One region of the Lacimicrobium alkaliphilum genome, then DNA from elsewhere that is predicted to be linked to it. Evidence: predicted binding sites of a transcription regulator. Region 1 holds the regulator's gene; each other region holds the start of a gene.
The links. Region 1 encodes LexA, which represses DNA repair genes until DNA is damaged. Its sites were predicted from a motif close to TACTGTATNNNNATACAGTA; they were not measured.

Region 2: recA (recombinase RecA) is a predicted target of LexA. The motif match lies at 4,142-4,161, and genes of this name have one in related genera.
Region 3: recN (DNA repair protein RecN) is a predicted target of LexA. The motif match lies at 2,473-2,492, and genes of this name have one in related genera.

What each region holds. Positions count from the first base shown of each region.
Region 1 covers NZ_CP013650.1:4,190,695-4,196,849, forward strand. Annotated here, with positions in the region: gene AT746_RS18670 (cytochrome c oxidase subunit 3) at 1-230, opposite strand, end outside; gene AT746_RS18675 (cytochrome c oxidase assembly protein) at 243-800, opposite strand; gene ctaD (cytochrome c oxidase subunit I) at 805-2,394, opposite strand; gene coxB (cytochrome c oxidase subunit II) at 2,405-3,511, opposite strand; gene lexA (transcriptional repressor LexA) at 3,857-4,483, opposite strand; gene plsB (glycerol-3-phosphate 1-O-acyltransferase PlsB) at 4,634-6,155, shown strand, end outside.
Region 2 covers NZ_CP013650.1:3,015,612-3,021,766, forward strand. Annotated here, with positions in the region: gene AT746_RS13665 (hypothetical protein) at 230-736, shown strand; gene AT746_RS19850 (hypothetical protein) at 1,005-1,172, shown strand; gene AT746_RS13675 (aldo/keto reductase) at 1,352-2,266, shown strand; gene AT746_RS13680 (hypothetical protein) at 2,266-2,892, shown strand; gene recA (recombinase RecA) at 3,020-4,075, opposite strand; gene pncC (nicotinamide-nucleotide amidase) at 4,222-4,716, opposite strand; gene mutS (DNA mismatch repair protein MutS) at 4,755-6,155, shown strand, end outside.
Region 3 covers NZ_CP013650.1:1,701,992-1,708,146, forward strand. Annotated here, with positions in the region: gene AT746_RS07785 (RnfH family protein) at 1-251, shown strand, start outside; gene AT746_RS07790 (outer membrane protein assembly factor BamE) at 297-656, opposite strand; gene recN (DNA repair protein RecN) at 790-2,445, opposite strand; gene nadK (NAD(+) kinase) at 2,572-3,453, opposite strand; gene grpE (nucleotide exchange factor GrpE) at 3,633-4,247, shown strand; gene dnaK (molecular chaperone DnaK) at 4,526-6,155, shown strand, end outside.

The DNA.
Region 1 (6,155 bases):
TTACCGGCCATGGACTCTTCAATCTGATCTCTGAACCAGCCTATCAGCATTACCAGCAAAACCAGCAGACCAGCTGTGAGTATCCAGCCGCCATAGCCTTCTTTGCCTCTGGTGGACTCCACCACAAAGTTGCCGGCGCCAACGGCTATTAAAAACAGCGCCACCGCGCCCACTATGGGCCAGGCACTCTGAGCCGGCACATAATATTTTTCGTATTGTTGCTCTGACATGTCGCTCTCCGTTTAGCCGCGGTTCATTGCCACAGTAGATGTCCCTGTCACGTCATACAAAGTATAGGACAGAGTAAAAACCTTAATATCCTCAGGTAACTGAGGGTCCACATAAAACTGCATGGGCATCAGGGCTTCTTCCCCGGCCCGCAGTGGCTGTTGTTCAAAACAGAAACATTCCGTCTTATTCAGATATAACGCTGCAGTACCAGGCGACACCGAGGGGATCGCCTGGCCAACGATGTCTTTGCCGGTGGGATTTTTGACATAAAACTCCACCGTTTTCAGTTCACCGGGATGCACCTTGATACGCTTGGTGCGGGCTTCAAAATCCCACGCCATGCCGGACTGATTACGGGTGATAAATTCCACCGTAATTTCACGGCTGGTATCGACATCCGTATTCACATCATAAGTGGCAGCGTAAGGGTTGGTCTTGCCGTTGATGCCGGTAATATCGCAAAAAACATCGTACAGCGGCACCAGTGCAAAACCGAAACCGAACATGCCGATGACGATGGCCACCAGCTTGACCACCATCCGGTTATTGTTTTGCGACTGCTGTGCCATGATCTTATTTCACCTCAGGAGGTGTTTCGAAGGTATGGTAAGGGGCCGGTGAGGGCACTTCCCATTCCAATCCTTCCGCGCCTTCCCATACCTGGGCTGTGGCGGGCTCTCCCTGCTTGCGACTGGCTTTGATAACCAGCGCCAGGAAAATCAGCTGTGACAGTCCGAAGGCGAAACCACCGATACTGATCCACTTGTTGAAATCCGCAAATTGCAGGGCATAGTCCGGGATACGGCGAGGCATACCGGCAAGACCAACAAAGTGCATGGGGAAGAACAACAGGTTGACCGATATCATCGAGCACCAGAAGTGCCACTTGGCCAGGGTTTCGTCATACATCTTGCCACACCACTTCGGCAGCCAGTAATACACCGCGGCCATAATAGAGAATACCGCACCTGTCACCAGCACATAATGGAAGTGGGCCACCACAAAATAGGTATCGTGGTACTGGAAGTCCACCGGTGTGATAGCCAGCATCAACCCGGAAAAGCCGCCAATGGTAAACAGTACGATAAAGGCCAGGGCAAACATCATCGGCATTTCATAACTGATAGATCCCCGCCACATGGTGGCTACCCAGTTAAAGACTTTCACCCCTGTGGGTACAGAGATCAGCATGGTCGCAAACATAAAGAACATTTCTGCAAACAACGGCATGCCAGTGGTAAACATGTGGTGGGCCCACACGATAAAGGACAACAGCGCGATAGAGGCCGTGGCATACACCATGGATGAGTAGCCGAACAACTTCTTACGGGAAAAGGTCGGCACGATATGCGAGATAATCCCAAAGGCTGGCAAAATCATAATGTACACTTCAGGGTGACCGAAGAACCAGAAGATATGCTGGAATAAGACCGGATCACCGCCCCCGGCGGCATCGAAGAAGCTGGTACCGAAATATTTGTCGGTCAGTACCATGGTCACCGCTCCCGCCAACACCGGCATGACTGCAATCAGCAGAAATGCCGTAATCAGCCAGGTCCACACAAACATCGGCATTTTCATCCAGGTCATACCTGGTGCGCGCATATTGAAAATGGTCACAATCACGTTAATGGCACCCATGATCGAAGAGATACCCATGATATGCACGGAGAATACAAATAATGCGGTACTGTCATTACTGAAAGTGGTGGACAAAGGCGCATAGAAGGTCCAGCCAAAATTGGGACCGCCACCCTCAAGGAACAACGAAGCCAGCAGGATCAGAAAAGCGCCCGGCAGGATCCAGAAGCTCCAGTTATTCATCCTTGGCAACGCCATGTCCGGTGCACCAATCATCAGCGGCACCATCCAGTTTGCCAGGCCGGTAAAGGCCGGCATAACGGCGCCGAATACCATGATCAGACCATGTACTGTGGTCATCTGATTGAAGAAATTCGGCTCAACAATCTGCAAACCAGGCTGAAACAGCTCGGCGCGGATCACCATTGCCATGGCACCGCCAACCAAAAACATGATAAAGGCGAACCACAGATATAAGGTACCTATATCTTTATGGTTAGTGGTCAGCAGCCAACGCATTATCCCCGCTGGCTTGTGGTCATGATGCTCGTCATGATGAAGATCGTCTGCAACACTACTCATCATAATCCTCCTAATTGCCAGTGATTAATGCGTTAACGTCTTTAGCCTGAACCGTTTCTCCGGTGTCATTACCCCAGGCGTTACGTTCATAAGTGATAACAGCTGCCAGCTCTTTAAGACTCAGCTGCTTGCCAAAGGCCTGCATTGCAGTACCTGGCACACCGTTGACCACCACATCAATATGTTTTTGCATGTCATTGATTGCAATATCGCTGCCCTTAAGCGCAGGGAAAACACCGGGAAGACCTTCACCATTAGGCATATGACAGGCAGCACAGGCAGACTGATAAACCTGTTTGCCCACGTCCATCAGCTCGTCCATCTCCATGTTCATGGCCAGCAACTTCTGCTCTTCCTCTTTAGCCTTGAGTTGTTTGGCTTCCTGCTCTGCCAACCAGCTCTGATATTCCGCAGGCTCTTTGGCCACCACCACTACCGGCATAAAGCCGTGGTCTTTACCACACAACTCGGCACACTGCCCCCGATAGATGCCCGGCTCATTGACCCGGGTCCAGGCTTCGTTGATAAAGCCCGGATTGGCGTCTTTTTTGACCGCAAAATCCGGTACCCACCAGGAGTGAATCACGTCATCAGAGGTAATCAGGAATCGCACTTTCTGGCCCGTGGGAATAACCAGAGGTTTGTCCACTTCAAGCAGATAATTCTCGCCTTTATCAAATTTATTGGCGATCTGTTCCTGCTGCGTCGCCATCAGAGAATAGAAGTCGACTTCATGATCCATATACTTGTAATGCCATTTCCATTGAGAGCCGGTCACCAGCACTGTCACATCAGCTTCCGTGGTATCCTCCATGGCAATCAGTGTTTTGGCTGCCGGCACCGCCATACCCACAAGAATCAGGAATGGCACTATAGTCCAGGCCACCTCAACTTTAACGCTCTCGTGAAAGTTGGCAGGTTTGGCACCTTTGGATTTACGATGAAAGATCATCGCATACAACATGGCTCCGAAGACCAGCACGCCGATAATCACACAGATATAAAAAATCGTCATATGCAGGCCATATACCTGCTCGCTGATGTCCGTAACCCCTTGTCTGAGGTTTATATCGGAACGTTCAGCGACAGCGACACTGCTCACTAAAGTCGCACAGATCGCGGTCAAGACACCTTTGCCCACGTGACGTCTCCTCTGTCAGAAATGAACTCAGCCCAACGCAACCTAATGTGGTTGCATCGGGCAGTGACAAAGCACCAAATATAAAAATGATGTCATGTCATTGTTATAATTTTGTTGCGGTGTATAAGAATTACTCAACCAGGGGGGTCGAGTCCAGCCTTTTCTGCACCTGAGTCAATCAACCGCTCAACATTTAGGCGATACAGATGTGTTAGCCCCTGAGGGCTAACTTATTAATTTGCTTAATATTTGATGATAAGACTTGATACAAAGCACTGCATGAAAGGAAACTGCACCAACAAAGGGCTATAAATGCGTGATTTACAACCAGTCGGCGTTGCGGATTATCCCTACCCCAATTCCCTCAATAGTGAAGGGTTGAGAGGCCAAATCAACTTTGATCGGCGCAAAATCCTGATTCTCTGCATGCAGTAAAATTTCGCTGCGACCACGGCGTTCAAGACGCTTGACGGTGACCTCATCGTCCACCCTGGCTACCACTACCTGGCCATTGTGCACATCCAGTGTCTTGTGCACGGCAAGCAAGTCACCATCGAGGATACCGATGTCTTTCATACTCATGCCCTGCACCCGCAACAAATAATCTGCCCTTGGCTTAAACAGCTCTGGCGCTACCTGATAATGGGTTTCAATATTTTCCTGCGCCAGAATCGGCTCACCGGCTGCGACCCGGCCAATCAGAGGCAGACCTTCGTCTGCTATCTGCTCATCCAGGGGCATATTCAGACGGATGCCCCGGGATGTGCCCGGCAATATTTCTATCACACCCTTGCGGGCAAGGGCTTTTAAATGCTCCTCGGCCGCATTGGCAGAGCGAAACCCCAGTGTTCTGGCGATTTCCGCCCGGGTTGGCGGCATCCCGGTATGCACCATGGTGTCTTTAATAAGCTGCAGTACTTCTTCTTGTCTGGGTGTTAATGCGCGCATAAGCCTGTTTTTCCATACAGTTTAACTGTCAGTATATCCAGTTATTTTGTCTGTGCAAGTCTGGTGTATCCCGCCTGGGACAAGTTTTTACCGGCATGCTATGCTTTCGCCAATTTTATGCCCATTGATTTTCCCAGAGGAATTACCCTGATGCACTGGTTGCAAAGGTTACTGCTGACCATGATCAGCCTGCCCACCAGATTGCTGGTATCAACAAAAGTCATTCCAGCCAATCTGTTTGAGGAATTGGGGATCGATCCCCATAAGCCCATCATTTATCTGCTACACACGCACTCGGCCACAGATCTGCTCGCACTGCAACAGGCAAGCAGACAGTCAGGTTTGCCGGATCCGACAGAGGATATTCGACTTGGAGCTGAAACAAGCCCGGCTTGCCTTTATCTCGAACAACCTCAGGGATTAATCAGTCGTCGGGTTCGCAGCACAGATGTGCATCAGCAATTCGAGCGCATACTCGCATTGCAACAGGCCCATGCTGAGATGGATGTGCAGATTCTGCCGGTATCGGTGTTCTGGGGAAGGGCTCCGGAAAAATCCAAGCCGGGCTGGTCAGATTTGCTTGCCGACAGGGCCTCACCAAGCTGGCTACGCAAGTTATTTATTGTGCTGTTTCTCGGCCGCGATAATTTTGTCTGCTTCAGCCGGGCGGTTTCCTCGCAACGAGTGGTACAGGAGACAGGGGGCCCTTCCTCTATAGCGCATAAGCTTATACGGGTAGCAAGGACTCACTTTTACCGAAAAATACAATCCATGACGGGTCCCACCAGTATAGACAAACACCAGTTACGGAATGCAGTGCTGGGAGCCAAAGCTGTCAAACAGGCTATTGCCGAAGAGCAACAGAGTAAAAAACTCTCCCCGCAGCAAGCCAGAGACAGAGCAGCCGGATATTTAAAGGAAATCGCGGCCGATTATCGCGAAGGGATTATTCGCTTTGGTGACAGGCTGCTGACCCGGGTCTGGAATAAGATCTATAACGGTATCGAAGTCAGTCATGCAGCCAAAGTGCGCGAGCTGGCACAAAAAGGCCATGAGATCATTTATGTTCCCTGTCACCGCAGTCATATGGATTATCTTTTGCTGACCTATGTCATTTACCACGAAGGATTGGCCACTCCTCATATCGCCGCAGGCATTAACCTTAACTTCTGGCCTGTAGGAGGCATCTTCAGACGCGGGGGAGCATTTTTCCTGCGCCGCAGCTTTGCCGGTAATAAGCTCTATACCGCCGTATTCAGGGAATATCTTGAACTGCTTTTTGAGCGGGGATATCCGGTGAAATATTATCCTGAGGGGGGGCGCAGCCGCACCGGGCGCCTGTTACCACCCAAAACAGGCATGCTGGCGATGACCCTGCAGGCCATGCTTAAAGGCGTAAAACGCCCGGTCAGTATTGTGCCGGTGTACCTGGGTTATGAGAATGTGATGGAGCTGGGTAGTTATCTGAACGAACTCAAGGGCAAGAAGAAGCAAAAGGAGTCTTTTTTGCAGGTTTTCTCGGCAATTAAGAAACTGAAAAACTATGGTCATGGCTTTTTGAGTTTCGGTGAGCCCATATCCCTGAATCAATATCTGGATAATCAGGTACCCGACTGGCGCAAAGATATGCAGGACATTCAGGATAAAAAACCTTCGTGGCTGACCCCAACCG
Region 2 (6,155 bases), 1.2 Mb from region 1:
ACAGAGAAATGTCAACATCTTTACGTCTAGACGTCTAAATGAAGTTTGAAGCTCCTCCCATCAAGACAGGAACGCTGACCGGGATTACCATCACAAGGCCCGGTTTGCTTTTGCATCAAAAAAGCGGTTAGATTTTTACTTCTGGTTAAAAACCAACCAGATAGTGCACAATTAATAGCGGCAAACTTTAAAAGAAAGCCAACCGGAACAATACCAATAACAGGGAAATATGATGTCAATAAATCACTTCTTTAAGCTGCTCCTGGGCACCACGCTGACCTTGAGTCTGATAGCGTTGAGCGCCAATGCCAATACCCTCCAAGGCTCCCTGAACGGGAAACAACAAAGCTGGCATATTCTCCAGCGGGATGACATGTCCACTGCCAGCTATACCGAGCTGTCACCCGGTATGTTAACGGTGACCCTGCAAGGGCATAGCGAACAACGCTATGCGGTAAAGGGTACGCTGAGTGTAAATTTCACAATGATGAATGGCCAGATGATTGGAAATCCGGAAGTCGCCTACTTCCCCACCAAAAAGTTTATGCAGAATTACAGCAATCAGGATAAACCCGCGCACTGGGAGCTTGAAATTAAACAAGCAAAGGGTGACCACATGCGCTTTACCGGCCGCTACCAGGGCACCCTGAACTACACCGGAGCTCCTTCAGAGGATAAGCCAGAAAGTATGGATATTGACGTGCACTTCGATATCACTGCCACGCCCCAAAGCTGAGTAATCTGAATAGGGTAATGACAATACCAAGACCGCGATAAAACAGTCTGCCGAATTTTCATCAGGGTGACGATTTCTGATGATGCCGGGGGCTGTTGGCGGTATACTATTGTTCAGCCATCTGATCTTATTATCCGTTTACCTGTCTCCCTGAGTTTGCCGTAGCGTGGTTTTATTTGCATGCCTGGATGGAATATAAACCAGGAGGTCAGATGGCAGAACGTCTGCGAAACAGTAGTAACGAAGTAAGTTTAAGGTGTTTAAGATTTTGAAAGAAAAAGAACCCCCTCTGGCTCTGGTGAAAACCTGGTATGAACTTCTGATTCAGGAGAATGATGAGGCGGCAAGGGAGCACGCCGGAAAGATGCTTATGGGTGCTTTTGGCTCTCAGCAAGCTGTTGCAGATTATCTCCGGAAACACAAAATTATCAGTTAGTACCAGACCGGCCGTTTGATCTGTTGCTAATTTAAAGGGCAATGGCGTTATAAGCATCCTGTCTATCAGCCGCCTGACCTGATTATCCGTTTACCTGTCGTCCGGGATTTGCTGAACCGGCCTTTTGTTTACATGCTTGGTTAACGTTACATTCCAGTTACGTTAAACCGGGAGGGTAAATGGTAGCGCGGCGGCAATTTTTGCAGGGCATGCTGGCAACAGGGCTATGCAGCGCCCTGTCCCGTCATGTATTTGCCCAATCAGACAAACTTATCATGCGCCCTCTGGGTACGGAGGGTGTACAGATTCCCGCCATCGGTATGGGTACCTGGATCACCTTTAATGTGGGAAAGCTGCGTACCTTACGCAAACAACGGGCGCAGGTGCTGGACAGGTTTTTTCGCCTTGGCGGTCGGGTGATTGACTCCTCCCCTATGTATGGCTCTGCCGAAGAAGTGGTGGGCTATGCCCTGGAGCACACCGGCCATAATGACAAGGTATTTTCGGCAACAAAAACCTGGACCAGCAGCGTTGAGCAGGGTAAAGAACAATTCAGTCATTCGCTGGACTACTGGCAACAGCAAAAAATTAATCTGTTGCAGATCCATAATCTGGTCAACTGGCAGGGGCATCTGGAAACGCTGCAGGAACTTAAGCAGGCTTCCCGTATTGATTACATCGGTATCACGACATCCCATGGTCGCCGCCACAGTGAACTTGAAAAAGTCATGCTCAATGCACCGGTTGATACAGTGCAACTGACCTATAACCTGATAGATCGACAAGCTGAGCAGCGCCTGTTGCCGCTGGCCAGAGAAAAGGGGATTGCCGTTATCGCCAACAGGCCATTTCAGGGTGGCCCACTGGTGGACAGGCTTCAGCGCTATGCTCTGCCTGGCTGGGCAGCGGAGCTGGGCTGTGATACCTGGCCGGCCTTGCTGCTGAAGTTTATTATCGGCCATCCGGCGATCACCTGCGCCATTCCGGCCACCAGCAAGGTCGAGCATATGCAGGAAAATATGCAGGCCTGTAAAGGGCCGCTACCTGATCAGCAACAGCGCCAACAATTGCTGGCCTATGTGTCACAACTCTGATGCAGGATTATTCGCTGCACGATCTGGTGCTGTTCTCCGCAGAGGTATTTAAGCATCTGCAACGGGCCTATAACAGCAATCTCTGGCCGTGGCATTGGCTTGCCTTGCTCGGAGGTGGATTGCTGTTTTTGAGCCTGAAATACAACAAGTTTACCTGGCTGGGGCCATGGTATGGCGCGATTAGTTGGTGGTGGCTGGCCTGGGGTTATGCATTTCAGCACTACGGGCAGATCAACTGGGCGGCAGACTATCTGGCCTGGTTTTTTGCGCTACAGGGGCTGCTGATGTTATTGCTGCTGTTCAGAAAACCTGAAAGAGCAATCAATGTGCTGGTTATACTGCTCTTGGTTTATGCTTTTATGCTCAGGCCTCTGTGGCAGTTACTGATGATGGAACCGGCCATGGTGTCGTTGCCGGGGCTGTTTCCGCTGCCCAGTCTGCTTGTGACACTGGCCATATTAGGCCATTACCGGGCTCCATTGCCGTTGTGGTTGCTGCCATTACTACTTTTACTGCTGGAAACCATGACACTGTGGCTGCTCGGATTATCCGGCTGGACAGAAGGCCCCATAATATTGCTGATAATGGCGGTAGCGATCTTGGCTAAGGGGTGGATACCGAAATAGCAGTATTCAGTTTCTTTAGCCGAATTCAGGGTGAATTTCAGCGCTAAGGATGCAGGCCCCGATAGGGTGAGACAGAAATGCCGGGCAAAACCCGGCATTTTTATTTGTAGCTTAAGCTGAATCAGATTTACAGCAGCTCTTTGGCTTCGTCTTTGGCACCGTCGTCCAGCGCTGGCGCTTCGTCCTTAACGGTTTTTTTCAGCAGCAGTTTATCCCGCAGCAGCTTGTCGAGCTCCTGGGCAAGTTCCGGCTTTTCTTTTAAGAAACGCACGCAATTGGCTTTACCCTGACCGATGCGTTCGCCTTTGTAGCTGTACCAGGCACCGGCTTTTTCGACAAACTTATTGGCTACGCCCAGGTCGATCAGTTCGGCTTCTTTACTGATGCCGTGGCCGTAAAGGATCTGGAATTCGGCCTGTTTAAAGGGGGGCGCCACTTTGTTCTTCACCACTTTAACCCGGGTTTCATTGCCCACCACCTCGTCACCTTCTTTGATGGCGCCGATACGGCGGATATCCAGGCGCACAGAGGCGTAGAATTTCAGCGCATTACCACCTGTAGTGGTTTCAGGGTTACCAAACATAACACCGATCTTCATACGGATCTGGTTGATAAAGATACACAGGGTATTGGAACGCTTGATATTGGCGGTCAGCTTACGCAATGCCTGAGACATCAGGCGGGCCTGCAGACCAACGTGCGAATCCCCCATTTCCCCTTCGATCTCGGCCTTAGGGGTCAATGCTGCAACTGAGTCCACCACTACCACATCCACGGCGCCGGAGCGTACCAGCATGTCGCAGATCTCCAGTGCCTGCTCACCGGTATCAGGCTGTGATACCAACAGTTCATCCACATTGACGCCTATTTTGGCGGCATACAGCGGATCCAGTGCATGTTCTGCATCCACAAAGGCGCAGGTTTTGCCCATTCGCTGCGCCTCAGCAATCGCCTGTAGCGTCAGGGTGGTTTTACCGGAAGACTCCGGCCCGTAAATCTCTACTACCCGGCCAAAAGGCAGGCCGCCGATGCCCAGCGCCACATCCACACTCAACGAGCCGGTAGAAACGGCGTCGATATCCAGTGCCTGGTTATCACCCAGACGCATAATGGCGCCTTTACCGAATTGCTTTTCTATTTGCCCTAAGGCAGCGGAGAGGGCTTTTTCTTTGTTACTGTCCATTGTTTTGCTCCTGAACTGGCCCCGCTATAAAACAGGGGAAACCGTATTGGCTGATAAACTGAATTATACTGTATGGTTATACAGTTACAAGCGCTATCCGTAAAGTTTTTTATGACCGTCGTTGATGGCGGCCCTGAATGCCTTTATCAGCCCGCCGAAGTATTTAGTAGTTCCAGCGCCTGCTGAAGCGCAAATTCTATACTTTGACTACGGATCTGTAGCCGGTCTCCCACAAAGCGCTGATGTTTACTTATCGCTTTGTCCCTGGTGGCAAAACCAAACCAGACCGTGCCGACAGGTTTTTCCGGGCTGCCGCCATCGGGACCGGCAATACCACTTACGGCAATGGCCAAATCCGCCCCGGCGGCCTTCAGCGCCCCCGTGGCCATCTGTTCAGCGACGGTTGCTGATACCGCCCCTTCCACGATCAGCATGCTTTTTTCAACGCCGAGCAGTTCCTGTTTGGCCTCATCGGAATAGGTAATAAATCCACGCTCGAACCAGCCAGAACTTCCAGACACGCTTGTGATCGCGTATCCTATGCCACCACCAGTGCAGGACTCTGCACAGGTCAGCCTCCAGCCTTTCTCTTTGAGTGCCTGGCCGAGGTCGCTGGCCAGTTGCAGGGTTGTTTCATTCAATGTTTTTCATTCCTTATAACAATTAGAATAGCGTCATTATGCCTTCTGATAATTTTGTCACGCAAGCCGGACTCTTTAACGAGCAAACTATCTCGCAGCATACCCCCATGATGCAACAGTATTTACGCATCAAGGCTGAGCACCCGAACATTCTGTTGTTTTACCGAATGGGTGATTTTTATGAGTTGTTTTACGATGACGCCAAACGGGCCGCCGAGCTGTTAGATATCTCGCTGACGGCCAGAGGCAAATCGGGCGGCGATCCCATTCCCATGGCCGGTGTGCCCTACCACGCCGTAGAAGGTTATCTGGCGCGGCTGGTAAAAATGGGCCAGTCGGTGGCCATTTGTGAACAAATTGGCGATCCGGCCACCAGCAAAGGGCCCGTCGAGCGCAAGGTCGCCCGTATTGTCACACCGGGCACGGTCACCGATGAAGCGCTGCTGGAAGAAAAACGCGATAACCTGCTCTCTGCTGTGTGTCAGAGTAAGAACGCCAATGGCCAGGTTGTTTTCGGTTATGCCACCTTAGAACTGGCCAGTGGCCGCTTCAGCTTATGCGAACTGGCCGATGAACAGGCGCTACAGGCGGAGTTACAACGCACTCAGCCAGCCGAACTGCTCTACCCGGAGGACTTTACTGCGGCTAATCTGATTGAAAGCCAGAAGGGTCTGCGCAGAAGGCCCGCCTGGGAGTTTGATCTGCAAACTGCCATCACCCAGCTCAATCAGCAGTTTGGCACTAAAGAGCTAAATGGGTTTGGTGTTGTCGACGCCACAGTGGGGCTATGTGCTGCCGGTTGCGTATTGCAGTATGTTAAAGATACCCAGCGCGCCTCCCTGCCCCATATTCGTGCCATCAACCTTGAAACCAACAGTGACACTGTGCAGATGGATGCGGCCACCCGCCGTAATCTGGAACTGACCCGTAACCTTGGTGGCGGCACCGACAACACCTTATTTGCGGTGCTGGATAAAACCAGCACTGCCATGGGCAGCCGCTTGTTACAGCGCTGGCTGCACAGGCCATTGACCGATACCGCCATTTTACAACAGCGCCAGGAAATGATTGGCAGTCTGATCGACGCCGACCTCGAAGAACTGCGCAGTTACCTGAAGCAGGTCGGCGATATTGAGCGGGTGCTCGGGCGTTTAGCCCTGCGTAGCGCCAGACCGAGAGATTTTGCCCGTCTTCGCCAGGCCTTTGCCCAGCTACCCTTGTTGCAGGATTTTATCCGGACACTGGATTGTCAGCCGCTGCATAAACTGGCCACAGCAATGCCGCCGATGCCGCAACTGCTTGAGTTGTTACAACAGGCCATTGTCGATAATCCGCCGGTACTGATCCGTGACGGCGGAGTGATTGCGCCGGGCTATAACGCCGAGCTGGATGAGCTTCGGGCCCTGTCAAAAGGTGCCACCGATTATCTGGCCGAGCTG
Region 3 (6,155 bases), 1.9 Mb from region 1:
CCTCGGGGATACTGCGTCGTTTTCCGCAGATCGATCTGCAAAACAGTAAAGTCGGTATCTGGTACAAAAGCTGTAAACTCGATGATCAGCCCAAAGAAGGGGATCGAATCGCCATCTACCGGCCACTGATCGCCGATCCCAAGGAAGTCAGACGGCGCAGGGCGGAGAAAGCCAAACAGGAAGGCCGCGCTGACAAAGTCACCGGCGGCCGGGTGAATCCCTTAAAACGAAAAGAGCAGGGGGCAGAGTAGTCCCGGGCTGATTTGTGGCCAGCCCGATATTCTTTATGCTGGGTATTATTCTGGTTGCGGATCCAGTGGGGTATTAAAACTCTCTGGCTGGTCAAAATCACCCTGCATGGTGGTCAGCGCACCCTCTTCAAACTCCAGAATCAGCTCTTTACGCACATCTTCACCGCTCATACCGCGTTTCATGGTGTAAACGTAATACCATTTGTCTTCATTGAAGGCATCTTCCACCACGGGTTTGCCGAGTATAAAAGCCACCTGTTCCTTGCTCATTTGTACCCGCAGTTTATCGATATCATCCTGATCCAGATAGTTACCCTGGGGAATATCAATACGGTAAATCCAGCTCTGACAGGCTTGCAGGCTGAAGATAAGGACGAGGCTGATTAAGAGTTTTTTATAGGTCATAGTAATTCGGTCTTCACTGAGTGGCTGCATCCTAACTTTTTGCCGGGAAACTGTCTACGCCAGATCGCCGGGATAAAACATAAAGCCCCGACAGATTTATTTTTCATACAGCCGGGGCGCCGTTTAAGAGCGCTTAACCTGCGAGAAGTTCCCTGGCATTGGCCAGAGCAGTTGGGGTGAGCTTATCGCCGGTTAACAAACGGGCCAGCTCTTCCACTCTTTGTTCCTGCTCCAGTGCCTGCATATGGGTCTCTGTGGTACTGCCGTCACTGAATTTAGTCACCAGCATCTGATTGTGAGCACTGGCTGCCACCTGCGGCAGATGGGTCACACAAAGCACCTGGGCCTTTTCACCGAGCTTACGCAGCAACTGGCCGACAACAGAAGCGGTAGGGCCGCTGATGCCGGAATCGACTTCATCAAATATCAGGGTGGGCACCTGGTGGCTGGTGATCACCTGTACCGCCAGGCCAATACGGGATAATTCACCCCCGGAGGCCACTTTTTCCAGCACCTCTGGTGGCTGCCCCGGGTTAGTGGCAACCAGTAAGTGAATTTGATCCAGTCCGTGGCGGCTGATGGTGGCACTGGGGTCGAATTCCACTTCCACCTCGACACAGGCCTGGGCCATGTTCATTTTACGGATACGCTGTTCAATCTCAGCGGCCAGTTTATTACCGGCCTGTTGTCTGGACTGGCTCAGTGCCTGTGCCTGCTGAACATAATCCTGTCTGAGTACGTCGAGCTTGTCAGCCAGCTGTTCAAGGCGGTCATCATCCTGCTGTAATTGCTGGTATTCCTGCAATAACTGCTGATGGTGCTGATACAGATTTTCCGGCACCACCTGATGCTTACGGGCCAGTTCCATAGCCTTGGAAAAGCGCTCTTCTACCTGTTGCATCCGCAGTGGATCGATTTCCAGCCCTTCCACATAGTCGCGCAGTTGCACGGCCGCTTCGTCTATCTGAATACTGGCCTCAGAAAGCAGCTCGATAATAGGTACCAGGCTGGCATCCTGCTCCTGCAACTCAGACAACCTGTCTACCGCATGCTGAATCAGAGACAGGGCATTGATTTCATCGTCATCGTATAGCTGGTGAAAACTCAGTTGTGACTGCTCAAGCAAACTCTGGCTGTGGCTGAGGCGTTTGTGCTCTTTCTCCAGGCTGGCAAACTCTTCTTCCTCGATGGCAAAGTCATTGAGTTCCTGTACCTGATATTCAAGTAGCTGACGGCGTGCTTCGCGATGCTCCCGGTTTTGCAGCAAGGCCTGATAGTCCTGCTTACTTTTTTGCAACTGTTCAAAGGCCTGTCGGACCTTTTCCTGCAGCGGTTGATGAGCGGCAAAATCATCCACAATGCGGCGCTGATTATCAGCCTTGAGCAGTTGCTGATGGGCATGCTGACCATGAATGCTGATCAACAGGTTACCCAGCACCTTAAGTTGTTGCAGTGAGGCGGGGATACCGTTGATGTAGGCTTTAGAGCGCCCTTCGGCGGAGATCACGCGGCGGATGATACATTCCTCGGTGTCCATGTCCTGTTCACTGAGCCAGCGCCTGGCCGAAGGTAAATCATCCAGAGTGAAGCTGGCCGTGATCTCGGCTTTTTTTGCGCCTTTTCGGACCATTGACGCTTCGGCTCTGTCGCCTAAACACAGCCCGAGGGCATCAATGGCTATAGATTTACCGGCGCCGGTCTCGCCGGTAACGGCTGTCATGCCCTGTGCGAACTCAATGTCGAGAGACTGAACGATAGCAAAATGTCGAATAGAAAGTTGTACCAGCATCCTGAACCCCTGTTTACCTATACAGTTAACTGTAACTATATACAGTTAAATATTCCTGTCCAGCATCTGATTAAAATTTTTCCTCACCCCGAACACCTGACTCCTCGCACCTCACCCCTCTCCTCACTAATACAGTTTGCTGCCCCAGCCAAGCTTGGCACGCAGCACGCTGAAATAGTTATAACTTTTAGGGTGGATAAGGCGCAGGGTATAGGGATTTTTGCGGATCCGGATCTCATCGCCAGGCAGCACGCTCAATACCACATGGCCATCACAACTTACCTGCAGGGTTTCGGTGTTGTCCTGAGAGATCACCAGTCGTATTTCACTGTTGGCATCCAGCACAATGGGCCGGCTGCTGAGGGTATGGGGAAACATTGGCACCAGGGTCAGGGCATCAAGGTTAGGCATCAGTATAGGGCCGCCGCCAGAGAGGGAATAGGCAGTGGAGCCGGTAGGCGTGGCGATAATCAGGCCGTCAGAGCGTTGGCTGAAGACAAACTGTTCATCCACATGCACCTCAAACTCCATCATATGGGCTACTTCGCTGTGGTGCACAACGGCCTCGTTAACCGCCGCATTACTGCTTTTAAGCTGATCATGGCGATACACTTCCACTTCCAGCAAAAAACGTTGTTCGGTGACGTAGTTCCCGGCAAAAATATCGTCTAACTGGGTTTCAATATTATCCGGATGGATATCGGTTAAAAATCCCAGATTGCCCCGGTTAACGCCCACCACGCCCACATTAAAACGGGACAACACCCTGGCAGCACCCAGCATATTACCGTCACCGCCCACCACTATGGCCAGATCGGCCTGTTTGCCAATACTGACCAAATCCATGACCTCGGCACCATCCTGATCCAGCTCCAATGCCACCCGCTGTTCCACTAATACCCTGAACTGGTGGCTGGTGAGATAGTCGTATATCGCCCTCAGGCTTTCATTGGCTCCCTGATGATTGGGTTTACCGATCAAGCCTATGGTTTTAAAGCGCTCTTGCATGGCAATGGCCTGTTTCCGGTTGGAAAACAATTTGTCTTTTATCCTAATGCCAAAGAGGGTAACTGTCGCGGCAAATAATGCAATAGTCAGCAAGTCGTAAAAAAAACCTTGAATCGTCGCAAACCAACCCCATTTACTGCTGCAACCTGAATTACAGACTTAGTTAGACGGAGAGCCGAATGAGCAACGAGCAGCAGCCACAACAAGACGAGCAGCAGCCGGAAACTGAAATCAAGCAGGACAACCCGGCAGAGCAGGCTGCAGAGGAAGAGCAGAAGCTCAGTCCTGAGCAGCAGCGAATTGCAGAGCTGGAACAGGCGCTGGAGAACGCAGAAAACACCATCAGGGATCAGAAAGATTCTGTGCTCAGGGCCAGAGCGGATATGGAAAATGCCCGTAAACGGGCAGAAGCCGAAATCGATAAGGCCAGAAAGTTTGCGCTGGAGCGTTTTGCCGGTGAGCTGCTGACAGTAGTGGATAATCTGGAGCGCGCGCTGCAGGTGGCCGATGCCAGCAATGAGGCGGTGAAACCTTTAATTGAAGGGGTGGAGCTGACGCACAAGTCATTTATCTCCACCATCGAGAAATTCGGTATCCAGGTGATTGACCCGCAGGGTGAGAGCTTTAATCCGGACCTGCATCAGGCGATGTCGATGCAGGAAAGCGCCGAGGTGGAGCCGAATTCTGTTATCGCTGTCATGCAAAAAGGCTATCAGCTTAACGGCCGTTTGTTACGTCCGGCCATGGTGATGGTATCCCGCGCCCCCGAAGGTGGTGTGGATACCGAAGCATAAACCTGAATTCGGCAGTTGACACACGGACGATAGCACATCTCCTTGATTCGGCTGGCTATATGAAAAAATGCCTCATCACCAATAAGGTGACCACGGATTTTTTCATTACGCCATCCAAATCAGATAGATGCACTCTCGTCTCGCACGCAACTGCAGAATCCAGGTTAAACAATAGACACAAATTTACTGGGGATTTTTTTGCCCTTGTTATTGAAAACAAGCACTGGCATCCCCACAAAAGTAGCAACTGGTATTAACGAATATTTTGGAGTGGACTAATGGGCAGAATCATTGGTATTGACTTAGGTACAACGAACTCATGTGTTGCCGTTCTTGACGGTGACAAACCTCGTGTTATTGAAAATGCAGAAGGGGATCGTACCACCCCCTCAATTATTGCTTTCACCAAAGACGGTGAAACGCTTGTCGGCCAGCCTGCCAAACGTCAGGCGGTAACGAATCCAAAAAACACCCTGTTTGCCATCAAGCGTTTGATTGGCCGTCGCTGGGAAGATAAAGAAGTGCAGCGTGATATCGATATCATGCCCTTCGGTATTATCAAAGCAGATAACGGTGATGCCTGGATTGAAGTGAACGACAAGAAGATGGCGCCGCCGCAGGTTTCTGCCGAAGTGCTGAAAAAGATGAAAAAGACCGCAGAGGATTACCTCGGTGAAGAAGTGACGGCTGCGGTGATTACCGTACCGGCCTACTTTAACGATTCTCAGCGTCAGGCCACAAAAGATGCCGGACGTATCGCCGGTCTGGAAGTAAAACGTATCATCAACGAACCCACAGCCGCTGCCCTTGCTTATGGCATGGACAAGAAAAAAGGCGACAACGTGGTTGCCGTTTATGACCTCGGTGGTGGTACCTTTGATATTTCCATTATCGAAATTGATGAAGTGGAAGGCGAGCACACCTTCGAAGTACTTGCCACCAACGGTGACACCCACTTAGGTGGTGAAGACTTTGATAACCGTCTGATCACCTATCTGGTCGATGAGTTCAAGAAAGATCAGGGTATGGATCTGCGTAAAGATCCGCTTGCCATGCAGCGACTCAAAGAAGCGGCAGAAAAAGCCAAGATTGAACTGTCTTCTGCACAGCAGACAGAAGTCAATCTGCCTTATATTACCGCTGACGCGTCAGGTCCTAAACACCTGACGATCAAAGTGACCCGTGCCAAGCTCGAATCACTGGTTGAAGATATGGTGAAAGAGTCCTTAGGGCCGGTTAAGCAGGCTCTGGCCGATGCAGACCTGTCTGTGTCAGACATTAACGACATCATCATGGTTGGCGGCCAGACCCGTATGCCACTGGTGCAAAAATATGTAACGGAATTCTTTGGCAAAGAGCCGCGCAGAGATGTTAACCCCGATGAAGCCGTAGCAGTAGGTGCGGCGATTCAGGGGGGGGTACTGGCCGGTGATGTCAAAGACGTACTCTTGCTCGACGTTACGCCACTGTCTCTGGGTATTGAAACCATGGGCGGTGTAATGACCAAGCTGATTGAGAAAAACACCACTATTCCGACCAAGAAGTCGCAGGTGTTCTCAACAGCAGAAGACAACCAGTCTGCGGTTACTGTGCATGTTATGCAGGGTGAACGTAAACAGGCTGCCGGTAACAAGTCACTGGGGCAATTCAACCTTGAGGGTATCCGCCCGGCGATGCGTGGTGCACCACAGATTGAAGTGACCTTCGATCTTGATGCTGACGGCATCCTGCATGTGTCGGCTAAGGATAAAGACACCGGCAAAGAGCAGAAGATCACTATCCAGGCTTCAAGCGGTCTGTCTGAAGATGAAGTGAATCAAATGGTACAGGACGCCGAAGCGAACGCCGAAGCGGATAAGAAGTTTGAGGAACTGGTGCAGGCCCGTAACCAGGCTGACGGACTGGTAC